Regions from separate parts of the Paraburkholderia sp. JHI2823 genome, predicted to be linked through region 1. Evidence: predicted binding sites of a transcription regulator. Region 1 holds the regulator's gene; each other region holds the start of a gene.

The links. Region 1 encodes FNR, which switches genes on or off when oxygen is low (the NO sensors DNR and NnrR bind a similar motif). Its sites were predicted from a motif close to TTGATNNNNATCAA; they were not measured.
Region 2: a site for FNR is predicted at 2,288-2,301, ahead of VSR34_RS31005 (universal stress protein). Genes of this name have one in related genera too.
Region 3: a site for FNR is predicted at 2,547-2,560, ahead of VSR34_RS30860 (hemerythrin domain-containing protein). Genes of this name have one in related genera too.

Annotation. Positions count from the first base shown of each region.
Region 1 is NZ_JAYMRY010000007.1:104,424-109,152, reverse strand. Features, by position in the region: gene VSR34_RS10755 (hypothetical protein) at 13-747, opposite strand; gene fnr (fumarate/nitrate reduction transcriptional regulator Fnr) at 1,135-1,890, shown strand; gene VSR34_RS10745 (alkaline phosphatase family protein) at 1,954-3,606, opposite strand; gene VSR34_RS10740 (Gfo/Idh/MocA family oxidoreductase) at 3,892-4,729, shown strand, end outside.
Region 2 is NZ_JAYMRY010000042.1:21,247-25,975, forward strand. Features, by position in the region: gene VSR34_RS30995 (FAD-dependent monooxygenase) at 1-261, opposite strand, end outside; gene VSR34_RS31000 (TetR/AcrR family transcriptional regulator) at 494-1,210, shown strand; gene VSR34_RS31005 (universal stress protein) at 1,262-2,224, opposite strand; gene VSR34_RS31010 (heavy metal translocating P-type ATPase) at 2,559-4,727, shown strand.
Region 3 is NZ_JAYMRY010000041.1:58,038-62,766, reverse strand. Features, by position in the region: partial or broken gene tnpA (IS200/IS605 family transposase) at 22-401, shown strand; gene VSR34_RS30875 (YadA-like family protein) at 429-602, opposite strand; gene VSR34_RS30870 (universal stress protein) at 867-1,688, shown strand; gene VSR34_RS30865 (CBS domain-containing protein) at 1,792-2,481, opposite strand; gene VSR34_RS30860 (hemerythrin domain-containing protein) at 2,756-3,337, shown strand; gene VSR34_RS30855 (ABC transporter ATP-binding protein) at 3,563-4,579, shown strand; gene VSR34_RS30850 (ABC transporter permease) at 4,576-4,729, shown strand, end outside.

The DNA.
Region 1 (4,729 bases):
TCGCGCGCTCGATTAGAAACTGCGCCGAACGGTGACTGTCGCGCCAGTGCTGTGCGAATGAAGAATGGCGACTCGCGCAGTGGCGGAAAACACCCATTGGTCCATGGTGAGCGAGAGCCTGCGTTGAGGCTGCGCGCCGATGTTCAACGTGCTGTCGGGCACCTGAAGAATCGAAATTTGCGGCGCTGTGGAAGGGCCGATGTGCAGATAGCCGGAAGACGGCAGCGCGGCCTGCGGCTCACCATACCCGCTGCCGTGTGCGGACTTCGTGAACTCGTAATGGTATTTGTCGTGTGCGATTGGCGCGCTATAAAAATTCTCCAATTGCGCGTAAAACGGCTTTTCCTGATTCTGTTGATATTCCAGTTCGTAACGGTGCAGATACACCTGAGGTTCTGGCAGTGAAGGAACGACCTCCATGGGCATCGGCGCGATATTGGCGAGCGTCATGGTTTCGGGAGCGCTCATGAAGGTGCTCTGAGCGTAAGCGTAACCGCTCAGCATAAGAAAGGCTGCACCGACAATCTTTTCGTTCAGGCACGTCATGAGGAACCCTCCAATGACGAACTCGAAACATCGACCGCTGAATGTTTCGATCGAACAGACCGCCTTCGCTTCACCTGCATCCATGCATTCTAGTACCTGATTTGCTTCCTGCCAGCCGAATATGAGTGCGTGCGGCGCGATCGATGCGAAGTCCACCAGCTGACGGATGGTCTGCAGAATGCGAGGGGGTGCCAAATGCAACGTTCACGCCTTTCGTCGCTTAACATGACAGTCGAAATGACCGGTCAACGGATGTGGACGGCCGGCAACAGCGGAAGAAATTGCGGATGGAGCAGCGCCGGCGATACCGGCGAAGTCAACTCGTTCGGGAAAATCCGCAGTCGGACCGGACCGTGCCGAACAATGCGCCGAGTGACCTTCAGCGCGCGCGCGGGTCGTGCATCGGCGGTGTTGTTTTTGCGTCGCTTGCGTTTGCGCAAGCGGGCGAGATAGCCGGCGAAACCGTTACGTGACAAGGCGCAAGCGCTCGCGGTTCAGGTGCGCGGCATTTTGCCACCACATTGACGCACGCGCATGGTGTGACAATGCGTCGAAATCTTCAAAATAAGCTAACGAAGGAGTCGTCCGATGCTGTCACCCGTCGCAGGATCCGCTATCGTCGTGCGCCAAAGCAGTCGTGCTCCTCTCGGGGCTACGCAGCCCAGTGCGCGCTGCTCGGGGTGCTCAATGCGCCATCTTTGCATGCCGCAAGGCTTGCCGGCGGAAGAGCTTCCCAAGCTCGAGGCCCTGATCTGCGGCGCGCGCAAGGTGCGCCGCGGGGAAGCGCTCTACCGCTCGGGCGACCGCTTCGACAATCTCTACGCCGTGCGCTCCGGCTCGCTCAAGACGTTCATCGTCAACCGTGACGGCCGCGAGCAGATCACGGGACTGCGTCTCGCGGGCGATGCGCTGGGGCTCGACGGCATTGCCAACGACGTCCATGCGTTCAGCGCGGTCGCGCTCGAAGACAGTTCGATCTGCACGCTGCCCTACGCCGCGCTCAAGACGCTTTGCCGCGAAAGCGGCACGATGCAGGACCGGCTGCATCGGCTCATGGGCGACCAGTTCAATCAGGAAGCTTCGCAGATGATGGTGTTGGGCTCGCTCAGCGCCGAAGAGCGCGTGGCCGCGTTCCTGCTCGACGTCTCGTCGCGCAACTGGCAGCGCGGCTATTCGCAGGCGGAGTTCCGCCTGCGCATGTCGCGCGAAGACATGGGCAGCTATCTCGGCATCACGCTCGAAACGGTCAGCCGGATTCTGTCGCGCTTCCAGAAGCGCGGGTTGATCGATGCGCAGGGCAAGCTGATTCGCATCTGCGATATCGAAGGGCTGCAGACGGTCTGAGCGGGACCGGCGGCGCGACAGCCATCGAACGCCCGATGACTGCCGCTGCCGATTGCTAACGATTTACTTGTCGTCGTCGAGGCCAAGACCCGGCAGACGATGCGTGCCTTCGACCTGCACCGCGTGCAGCAGACGCGGATCGAGGTCGAGCGCGCTCAGGATCGTCGGCGCGACCTGGGTCGTGAACACGTAGTGGTCGTCGGTGCGGCCGGCGTGCTTGAGGCCCGGGAACGACACGACGAGACCCAGATGGCTGTCGTCGGGCGCGTTGCCGCCGTGCTCTTCATCCTTCTTCTTGCTCGACGTATAGATCACACCCGGGTTCGGCTGCACGACGATATCGGGCGTGCGGCCGTTCGAAGGATTGCCGAACCAGTCCGCGAGACGGTCGCCGGTGAGGATGTACGCTTGCGGGCCGTCCGCGCAGATGCCCGGCGCGTTGCAGCCCAGGTTGGCCTTCAGCGTCTTCACGACCGCATCTTTCTGGCTCTGGTCGCGCAGCCAGATCAGGCCGACGTCGTCGGTCTGCACCATGCCGGTGCCAGAAAGGCCCGTGCCGTCGTTCAGGCTGCCCGTCTTCGTATTGTTCTGACCGAAGTTGCCGTTCGGATCCAGATAATTGTTAGCCTCCAGCAGCGCCGTCAGCGTATCGCCGTTCTTCACCAGCTTCGTATGATCGGTCGGCGACTGGCCGTGCTTGGCCGTCACGATGATGAGCGTCGAGGCATAAAGATTGCGCTGCTTCAACTCCGTGACCACGCGCCCGAGCGAGTTGTCGAGGTACGTGATCGCCGCAGCGACCTGCGGGCCTGGCGTGAAGTCGGCGTCGAGGTACCCGCCTTGCTTCGCGACCGTCGCCTTCTGCGCGACGCTGAGCGTCTGGAAGTTCGTGCCGAACAACGTGGGCACGGGCGCGCTCGTCTTGCCCGTCGAATCGAGGCCGTCGATCTGGTTGATCAGCGCCTGCACGTGGAGGTTGTCGAAGACCTCGGTATGCGTGTAGACGTCCGTATAGTCCGAGTTGGTCTTCGGATCGATCGAGTTGATCTCGGTGCGCGCGAGATCGTCCACGCCCTTGCCGGACGGCCCGTTGACCCAGTCATAGCCCCACGCGTGCTTGTCGGCCCACGCCGTGTGCGAGCCGTGCAGATTCTGCTTGATCACTTCGAAGACCGTGTTGGTCTTGATGTAATTGTGCGGGTACACGGGCGTGCAGACGCCGTTGATCTTCGCATACGGAATGGCTTGCGGATTGAATGCGCCGCCGCCGTCGAGGTGGACCAGCGCGCCGCCGTTCTGCGCGTCGATGCCGGTCGTTTCGTCGAACACGACGTTCCAGCCTTGCGGGCCGGCACACTTCGAATCGAGCGGAGCGTAGAGCGTCCGGTCATATGAGACGTCATAGAAGAGACCCGCGCTCCTGGGCGAGCCGCCCGTCACGAGCGCCGCGAGACCGGGGAACGAATCGGACAGATGGGGCGTGTGCGCGTTCGTGTAGGTGACGCCCGATTTGGCGAGCAATGCGAGGTTGGGGCAGCTGTTGCTGCCGATGCAGCGGGCGACATCCTGCTCGTGCAGGCCGTCGAAGCTGATCAGCAGGACGTGCTTCACGTCCTTCATGTCGCCTGCGTACGCCGTCGACTGTACGCCCGCGAGCGCGAGAGCACTCGCTCCAACGACTGCGCCTATCCGTGACCACCGGGTCGTATTCTCCATGTTTTACCTCGTTTTTGAATTGCGTTGTAGGGAACGTTGCGGGGAATTGCGAGGGAGCTGCGCACAACCTGAGCACTGTGTCGGGCGAAGGCGAATCTCTGATGACGTTGTGCTTTCAACTACCCATCAGTTGTAGTCAGTTGTTACGCGGTCCGCCCGATGACGAGGCGATCATGGTTTTCCCCCGGGTGTAGACTCCACCGGTCGAGCGTTGGCCATTGCTTGTCGTGCGCTCGTTTTTCAGTCCATTCCGGAATTCACGTCATCGAATCGATAGGGAACGTCATGGCAAAGGATGAAATCGTCTGGGGTATCCTGGGCACTTCGAAAATCAACGACAAGGTCGTCGTGCCCATGCACAGCGCACCGAAGTGCCGCGTAAAAGCGATTGCTTCGCGTTCAGAGGAAAAGGCCCGGGAAGCCGCTGCGAAGTATGGTCTCGCGCACGCGTACGGCAGCTACGAAGCGCTGCTGGCAGACCCGGAAATCGACGCGGTCTATATACCGTTGCCCAATCATCTCCATATGGAATGGACGATCAAGGCCGTCGAAGCGGGCAAGCACGTGTTGTGTGAAAAACCGGTTGGGCTGGACGCGCAACAGGCCGAGCGTCTCATCGCCGCGCGCGACAAGAGCGGCCGGTACGTCCAGGAAGCCTTTATGGTTCGCACGCATCCGCAGTGGCTGAAGGTGCGGGCTTTGATCGAGGAAGGCGCCATAGGCGAGTTGCGGGCCGTGACCGGGGGCTTCACTTACTACAACACCAACGCGCGCGACATTCGCAACCAGAACGAACTGGGCGGCGGCGGCCTCCTGGATATCGGCTGCTATCCGATCACGACCTCGCGCTTCATACTTGGCCGCGAACCGAAGCGGGTGGTCGCGCTGATGGAGCGCGATCCGTCGTTCGAGGTGGACCGGCTCGGCTCCGTGCTGCTGGATTTCGATGGCGTGCAGGCAAGCTTCTTTTACTCGACCCAGGTTTATCCCTATCAGCGGATGCAGTTTCATGGCACCACGGGGCGTATCGAGGTCGAAATTCCATTCAACGCGCCGAACGACCGGCCCACGCGTCTCCTGGTGAGTCAGCAAGGAAATGCGGATCGCTGGCTGGAGCTTCCCG
Region 2 (4,729 bases), on a different contig from region 1:
ACAGAGCCCGGCATACCAGCCCATGGCCTTCATGTTCGCGGCCGGCGTGCTGCGGGCGTAGATCTCATCCGCCACACCCGCGTCGCTCAGGATCTCCATCGTGCGCTGGTTCAGCACATGGGCCTTGGGCAGGATCGAGGTACTGGGCAGCGCGCTGACCAGCAGGTTCTCGATACCCAGGCCCGACAGCAGCATGGAGGCCGTCAGGCCTGCGCCGCCGCCTCCGACGATCAGCACGGCGGTGGTTTCGACTTTCATCATCCTTATCTCCTGGATCGGTCATCCGGCAGCACGGGCGGGTGGACGCGACTCCGACGAAGGCGGGCCACTCCCCCACGCAGCGGGTGTGTTCTATTGGGGCATCCATCGCGCCCCCTGCTCCGGGTTTCGCGAGGATGATTCATTGTAGTGAGATATCTGTCATTCTGACAATATTATCGTTTTCACCTGGAGAGCCGATTGCCGGGGCGGCTTCGCGCCATATAATCGCGACATGAGTACAGACACGACCATCGACCATCGGACCCGCGTCGCGGCAGAACGCCGCGAGCGGATGCGCGCAAGATTGATCGAGAGCGCGATGCTGGTTTTTGCTGAAAAGGGGGTGGGAGGCAGCGTCATCCAGGAAGTCATCGCAGCAGCGGACGTCTCCCAAGGCACCTTCTACAACTACTTTCGTACCAACGAAGAATTGCTCGCTGCGGTGACGCAGGAGCTGAACGACGAGCTTCTTCGGCTCATCGAACGGGAAGTGGGTTCATACGACGATCCAGCGCGGCGGATCGCCTGTGGCGTGCGAATGTTCCTGCGTGCCGCGCACACCTATCCGCTGCTTGCACGCTTCATTGCCGCGGCGGGCTTGCACGCCGCGGGCCCGAGCAGCCTGATCTACGCATACCTGCCCGTTCATATCGAACAGGGATTGGCGAGCGGGCGTTTTCGGGACGTGACGGTTGAAGTCGCGCTGGATTTAATCGTGGGAACCACGTTGACGACGGCTCAGCGTTTCTCCACCGCAGCGCAAGCCGATGCGTCGCCGGAACAGGCGGTTGCAGCCATTCTCCGGGGCATCGGGGTCAGCCGGTCGGAGGCTCAGGCGCTGGTGCGCACCAAACTGCCTGCCATTGCCGTGCCCGCCGATTCGCTGCTGGAACGTGGGCATGCGAGGATGCAGAATCAGTTGCCGCCCCCGGACTCCGAGGTGGGTTAGTTCACTGGCCCGACAGCGCCGACGTGCGCGCATCGCGACTGGCCGAAGAAACTACCGCTCCACTGGCGGCACGAGCAAGAGCGGAATCGATGTCAATCTCAGCGTCCGTTCCGCGACGCTGCCAAGCAGCCAGCGTGTCAGGCCGCGTCGTCCGTGCGTGCCGAGGACAACGAGCTGCGCCTTCCACTGCCGCGCGTCACGATCGATCGCATGCGCGACGTCGTCATAGGTGCTCTTCGTCATGACGAGCGCCGTTTCCACTACCCGCTCCTTTTGCGGGTCGCTCGCAGCGAGCTCGTCGCCAGCCGCCTTGAGTGCGACCTGGCCGCTCTCCCTGAGTGTTTCTTCGAGTTGCTGTTCGAGCGGCCCGGACTCCCGTCCGAGCAGCCGGTCGACAACATAGATGACGCGCCAATCCGAGCGCGCAGACACCAGCCCCATGCCTGCGCGCAACGCGGTTAGCGACGCGTCGCTGCCGTCCGTCGCGAACAGGATCCGTGAAGGTGGGCCTGGCAGTTCGTCTTCGTATTCGACCGGGACAACCAGGGTCGGCACGCGAAGCAGTTTCGCGAGCGGTGCGGACACCTCGCCTTCCACCCAGCGCAACAGGGCCCGATGATGCCGCGCCCCGAGGACGACAAGATCGGGCGCCCATTGCACTGCGGCCATGGAAAGCGCGTGGACGAGGTCGCCCCCTTCCTTGTAAAGATCGATGACCTCGCCTTCGAGAAGCGCGCCGCAGCCGTCCAGTGCGGATTGCGCGGTCTTGATCGCCGTGTCTGCGTCACGCAGGAGTTCGTCCCGTGCGGCCTGGAGCTGCGACCCGGCCCATACGCCCAGGGGCACGAGCGTGTGAGGATTCTCGGCCACGGATACGACGCGAACCGTCGTGGCGCCCGGATGCACGAGTCTGCGCAAGTACCGTAACGCCGCGGCAGAAGCGGGCGAGGAGTCAACGGCGACCATGATCCTTGCAAAGGACAACGGAGCCTGCGTGGCGGAGTGCTGGGTCATGTCGGGCCTCGCTTCGATGACGGAATATCCTTTTCCATGCTGCCCGCGATCTGTCGCCGACATATGATGCAGATCAAACCGCTTCTCCGTTGCGACTTCAAGGTACGGCGTAGCGGCACGGCGTGGCAGGCCCCGTTTGCGCGGGTCGGTCTGGCGCACCATCGAGCCGCGCGCAGCGGGACTCCCGCTCGACCGAACGAGGCACGCGACAGCCATGCACGACATCTTCCGATCGCCGAACGCGTTCCTGCTTGCCGTTTGCGCGGCCGCACTGGCTGCGGGAACAGGCTGCTGGCTTGCCGGCTCCGTCGATGCGGCACGCCTCATCTGGCTAATGGGTCCGCTGCCCGTGCTCGCCGCGCTCGTGGTCTCGATCGCAGGCGCGCTGCGCCGGCGCGAGGCCGGGGTCGACATTCTTGCCGCGCTGGCCATTGTCTTTGCGCTTGTCCTCGACGAACGGCTGACTGCCGCCGTCATCGCACTGATGCTCGCGAGCGGCCGGGCCCTCGAAGACTACGCACGCGCGCGGGCTCGCTCGGAGATGACGGCCCTGTTGAGCCATGCGCCGCGCGAGGCGATCCGCTCGGACGCCGGAAAGTGGACCCCTGTCGCGCTCGACCACGTCGTGCCGGGCGATCGGCTGCTCGTGCGACATGGCGAAGTCGTCCCTGTCGATGGCACCTTGTCGGGCGCTGCCGAACTCGATGAATCGACACTGACGGGCGAATCGCGCAGCCGCCCCTGCGTATCCGGAGAAGCGGTCCGAAGCGGCGCCGTCAACGCGGGCTCCCCCTTCGAGATGATCGCGTCCGCGACTGCCGCCGACAGTACGTTTTCGGCAATCGTGCGGATGGTCGAATCCGCGCAGCGGGCGCGCAGCCCCGCGGCGCGGCTCGCCGATCGCTACGCGCTCGGCTTTCTCGCCTGCACGCTGCTCGTGGCCGGGGCAGCCTGGATTGCGAGCGGCGAGGCCGTGCGGGCGCTCGCGGTACTGGTCGTCGCGACGCCCTGCCCACTGATTCTCGCCGTGCCGGTCGCCATCGTGTCGGGCATGTCGCGTTGTGCGCGCCGTGGCGTCCTCATCAAGGATGGAGGCGCGCTCGAACAGCTCGCGGTTGCGCGCACGCTGTTTTTCGACAAAACCGGAACCTTGACCGCCGGACACGCGCGGCTCGTGGCGATCGAGACCGGCCCGGCAGACACGCCCGAGCGCGTCTTGAGAGTCGCGGCTTCCCTCGCGCAGGCCTCGGGCCACGTGATTTCCGACGCGCTCACGTGCGAGGCGCGCGCGCGCGAGCTGGCCTTGTCCGCTCCGCAGGACGTGCGCGAAACCCCGGGCGCGGGCGTCATGGGAACCGTCGACGGACGCAAGGTGGTCATCGGGTCGTTTGCGTTCGTGTGCGCAACGGCACCCGCGGCGGCCTGGAGCGAACGGCTGCTGCGTCGCGTCGCCTACGAAGGTGCATCCGCGGTGTTCGTCGGCGAGGACGGCGTCATGACGGGCGCCATCCAGATGGCCGACCGGATCCGTACCGATACGCCCCGCGCGCTCCGGCTGCTGCGACGGGAAGGCGTCACGCGCATCGAGATGCTGACGGGCGACCGTGCCGACGTTGCGGAAACCGTCGGCGCGATACTTCAGGTCGACGCCGTCCACGCCGGCCAGACGCCCGCCGACAAACTGCGCGCAATCGAGGAAGCCAGGCGGACCGGACCCGTCATGATGGTCGGCGACGGCGTGAATGATGCGCCGGCACTCGCCACCGCCGATGTCGGCATTGCGATGGGCGCACAGGGGGCCGCAGCCTCGTCGGAGGCCGCGGATGTGGTTCTGCTGGTCGACCGTCTCGACAGACTGGCCGAAGCTCGACGCGTGGCGCAACGCACCCGCCGCATTGCGATCGAGAGTGTGTACGTCGGCATGGGACTCTCGCTTGCCGCGATGGGTTTCGCAGCCGCCGGCATGCTGCCTCCGCTTGCCGGTGCGGTGCTTCAGGAATTCATCGATGTCGCCGCCATCGCGAACGCCCTGCGTGCATTGCGGGTTCCCCGTGCGGGAAGCGGGTCGCTGGCGCCCGCCGCCGCCGCGCAGCTCCGGCGCGAGCATGCCCGGCTCGAGCCGGTGATCGAACAGATCCGCCAGCTTGCCGACGACATGCCGGGACTGCCCGCCACTGCGGTCAAAGCGAGGCTTGGCGATCTCGGCGATCTGCTCACACAGCAGCTCATCCCGCACGAGCGCAACGACGATGCGCAGGTGTACCCGCAACTCGCACCGCTGCTGGGCGGCGATGATCCGCTCGCCTCGATGAGCACCATGCATCGCGAAATCATCCGCGTCACCCGGACGCTGAGCCACATGGCCGCCGACATGCCCGCCGGCGATCCCGACACCGAGTGGCTGCAGGAAATCCAGCGTCTGCTCTACGGTCTTCACGCGATCGTTCGCCTGCACTGCGAGCAGGAAGACGAGCTTTTCCATGCACTCGCCGACAGCGCATAGCC
Region 3 (4,729 bases), on a different contig from region 1:
GGCAGAAAACGCGCGATCTCCGTGCGCTGCCGCTCGCGATACCAGGACGCGTGCGCATCGTATCGTGATCGTGCTCATTTGGTCTTTGTGACTAAATACCGGCGTGATGTTTTCACCAAGGAAGTGATCGACGACTGCGCGAAGTCTTCGCAGGTGTATGCCTGGACTTCGAGGCGCAGCTCGTGGAATTCGACGGGGAGGATGACCACGTCCACCTCTTGGTGAACTACCCGCCGAAGGTTTCCCTGTCGGCAATAGCCTAAAGGGCGTCTCCGGCCGCATGATCCGAAAGAAGAATTAACCCGAGCGTGCGCCGCAGGTTATGGGGTGGCGCGCTACGGTCTCCGCCCTACTTCGCCGGTAGCTGCGGTGGTGCGCCCATCGAGATCGTGCGCCAGTTCGACCCGTGGCGGAACCGAGGGCAGCCGCTAGAATTCGTAGCCTACCTGTGTCCGCACTCCCGTTCCACCCGATCCGGTAACCGACAAAGCGCCGTTTACCAGCCATCTGCCACTCTCGGATCGGTAGGTCACGCCAACGCCGACAGCGCCATAGCCTTTCAGTTGCGCGGCAAACCCAGACTTGCGGCTAATCCTGAGCACTTCAGGGGGGCGGGGAAGGATAGCGCGGACGGCGTAGACGTCCTTCCAGGGCGCTAATGCGGCGTCCGCTGCTGTCCGTTTCAGGTCCAGTCAACGCCTCCGCGCCCGACCTTGACAGGCAGGCAGAAGCCGGGGTTCATGCATACCGTATGCATCCACGGAAAATATGGCTGATTCAGGTCAATCGCAGGACACCCATCATCTTTAGACTCGGAACACGCGGTGCGCCCCAATGCGCACCGCAATGCTTCGCTGGAGACCGCAATGAGCTACAAGACCATCGTCGTTCACATGGATACGAGCGCATCGGCCAATGCGCGACTCTCGCTCGCGCTCGGGCTGGCTCGCCGGTTCGGCGCCCATCTCGAAGGGCTCTTTGCGCGGTTCGAACCCAACCCGCGCGAGTTCCATGTAATGGGCGGAACGGCTGACTACTACGACACGCATCGCACGCTGCGCCTGGAACAACGCGGCGCGATCGAACGGTTATTCCGCGCAGAAGCATCTCGCGCTCAGGTAGACGGCGCATGGGTTGTCACGCATGGCGATCCCGTTTCGGCAATCATGCAGCGCTGCCGGACAGCGGATCTCGCGATTCTCGGACAGGCCAATCCGGACGATCCGGAATCCTGGATTGCGGATGGATTCCCGGAGAGCATTCTCCTGGGAGCGGGCGGCCCGGTGCTGCTGGTGCCCTATGCGGGCAGGTTCGAGTCGTTCGGCGAACGTGTGCTCATCGCCTGGAATGGAAGCCGGGAAGCGGCCCGCGCGGTTCACGACGCGTTGCCGTTCATCGCGCGAGCGGCGCATGTGATCATCGCTACGGACGAACAGTCGCATGCATCGTGCGACGCGCTGGCCGCCATGCTCGCGCGCCACGGCGCGGCGTCGATCGACATAGCCAAACTAGACAGCCGCGCCGCTCAAGCCGCAGGCGATGCGCTGCTGAACCAGGCCGCCGATGGCGCGTGCGACCTGCTCGTAATGGGCGCGTATGGCCACGCACGGCTTCAGGAACTGGTCCTGGGCGGCGCGACGCGAACCCTACTCTCCGCGATGACACTGCCGGTTCTGATGTCTCACTGAGTGAGCGGCGCGCGCGTCGCGCCGGTCGGATGAGATCGCGCGAGGCCAAGCGCGCGCACGATCCCCGGCGCAAGCGGAAGCCGCCGGGGCACGACGCACGCCCTTACATCGGCGAGAACACCACCGGGTATCCGAGATGGTCTTCGACGCCCTTGACGCCGGCTACACGCCCGGCCGCGACCAATATCGCCTTGCGCTCCTCTTCCGAGTTCACCGTGCCCCAGAGATGAACGATCCCTTCCTTGACGACGACGTTCTCCGTGGCCATCGCCCAGCGATGCCCGTCCAGTGCGTGAAGCACCTCGCGCTGAATGGCCTCGTCGGAAGCGACTGCCGCCGGATCGGGCTGCGCCGCGCTCGCCAGCGCGCGGATCAGATTCGCGCGGCTCACGATGCCCACGAGCTTGCCCTGGTCCAGCACCGGCACGCGCTTGATATGGTGGCGCTCCAGCAGGTCGGCGATCTCGCTCAGTTCCGCTTGCGGCGAGACGTAAATGACATTGCTCGTCATGAGATCCCTGACCTTCACGGCATTTTCTTTCAGGTACTCGCTTGCGAGCTTGCGAGTCGAGTGGAGGAATTCGCCCAGCCAGCTGCGCTGCGGCTTGCCCGTGCCCGTTTCCACGCGATGCAGCAAATCGCCCTCGCTCAGAATGCCGACAACTGCGCCGCTGTCGTCGACGACCGGGATGCCACTCACGTGATGTCGCGTGAGCAGCGTCGCGGCCTCGAAGACCGTCGCGTCGGGACGCACACTGACGACGTCCGTGGTCATGATGTCCGAAGCTTGCATGAGTTCCTCCGTTACCGGCCAACGCCGTAATGGAACTCAATTTAGAGATCGGTGGCGCCTGTGCATTGACCTAAGTCAACCACGTGCCCTCGGGGACCGACGACCTTCCGTCGCGCCGGTCGGGCCCGCGGCAGCGAATCACGGTTGACCAGGATCAACGAGTCCTGGCGCTCGGGGCGCATAGTGAACCCGTCGAGACCGACCAGGAGGCGCCGCCACCGGCGTGCCCTCGGCGTCTCATCGCAACCCGGCCGCGTCTGTCACGGAGCCTGCCATGGAATTTGCCGCGAAACGTAGCGCCATCCAGGTGATCCTGAGCGAACACCGACGCCTTTCGAGCGTCGTGAGCGGCATGCTGCGCGTGGTCGACGACATGACGGCCCGCCCCGGCGCGTCCGGCACCATGCTCCTGCGTGCGATGCTCTACTACATCCACGAGTTTCCCGAGCAAGTGCATCATCCGAAGGAAGAGCAATACCTGTTTGCCCGGCTTCGCGAGCGGACAGACGAATTCGATAGCGTCATCGAGGAACTCGGACGCCAGCACGCGGAAGGCCCGCAGCGCATTCACTCAATCGAACGCGCGCTCACGCGTTACGAACTGGGTGGCAACGGCATGCTGCCGGCGCTGCGTGAAGCGGTGTATGGCTACGCCGACTTCTACAACGATCACCGGCACCTCGAAGAGTCGGTGATTTTGCCTGGCGCCCAGCGCTATCTATCGGTTGCCGACTGGGTGGAGATCGACGAGGCGTTCGGCACGAATCGCGATCCGTTCGAAACGCTAGAGTCCGAAGACAATCTCGACGATCTCTATACGCTGATCGTCCAGACAATGCCCGACGCACACCCCTGAGCGCCGTACGCCGCGCAGCGAGAACGATTCGAAACGGCCAGCGGTTAGCGCAAGCTCGGCGTGCTGCAGTGCAACGAGGATGGATTGCGCAGGCGCGCGCTGACTCGATCGACGTCCTCGCGACGTTTGCGATCCATGCGCGCTCGCCGTCGTCATGGAACGTCATGGCAGGCGCTTTGGCGGCCTGCGCCAGCGCCTTGCATCGGCTTCTGGTAATGTCACGCAATGCAAACGATCCTATCCATCGAGAATCTCTCGAAAGTCTATGCATCGGGATTCCACGCGCTCACGCGCATCAGCCTGGACATTCACCGCGGCGAAATTTTCGCGCTGCTGGGGCCAAACGGCGCTGGCAAGACGACGCTCATCAGCATCGTCTGCGGCATCGTCAATGCGAGCGAAGGCAGCGTGCGCGTCGCCGGTCACGATATCGTCACGGATTACCGCAGCGCTCGCTCGCTGATCGGACTCGTGCCCCAGGAACTGACGACGGACGCGTTCGAAACGGTCTGGGCGACCGTGTCATTCAGCCGCGGCCTGTTCGGCAAGCCCGCCAGCCCCGCCTATGTCGAGCGCGTGCTGCGGGACCTCTCGCTGTGGGAGAAGCGGAACAACAAGATCATGACGCTGTCCGGCGGCATGAAACGGCGCGTGCTGATCGCGAAGGCGCTCGCGCACGAGCCACAGATCCTGTTTCTGGACGAGCCGACCGCGGGTGTGGACGTCGAGCTGCGCCGCGACATGTGGGCGCTCGTGCGCGGGCTCAAGGCGAACGGCGTGACGATCATCCTCACGACCCATTACATCGACGAGGCGGAAGAGATGGCCGACCGCATCGGCGTCATCAACGCCGGCGAAATCATGCTGGTCGAGCGCAAGGACGTGCTCATGCGCAAGCTCGGCCGCAAACAGCTGACCCTGCAACTCGAAGCCCCGTTGACGGCAATCCCGGCCGGGCTCGCCGCCTGGGGGCTCGAACTGGCCGATGGCGGCACCGAGCTCATCTATACCTACGATGCCGAAAACGAACGCAACGACATCATCGCGCTGCTCAAGCGCCTGGGCGAGGCCGGCATCGGCTTCACGGACCTGAAAACGAGCCAGAGTTCGCTGGAGGATATCTTCGTGAGCCTCGTCAGCAAGGATCCGGCGGCCGCTTCAAAGCCCGCTTCGCGGCCAGCCTCGCAACCCGCCACACCAGCGGGCGCGGAAAACGGCAAAGGACAGGTGACCTCCCGATGAACCTCTACGCGATTCGCGCCATCTACCGTTTCGAAATGGCGCGCACCAGGCGCACGCTGATGCAGAGCATTGTCGCGCCGGTGATCTCGACCTCGCTCTACTTCATCGTCTTCGGCTCCGCGATCGGTTCGCGCATCAAGGAAGTGAACG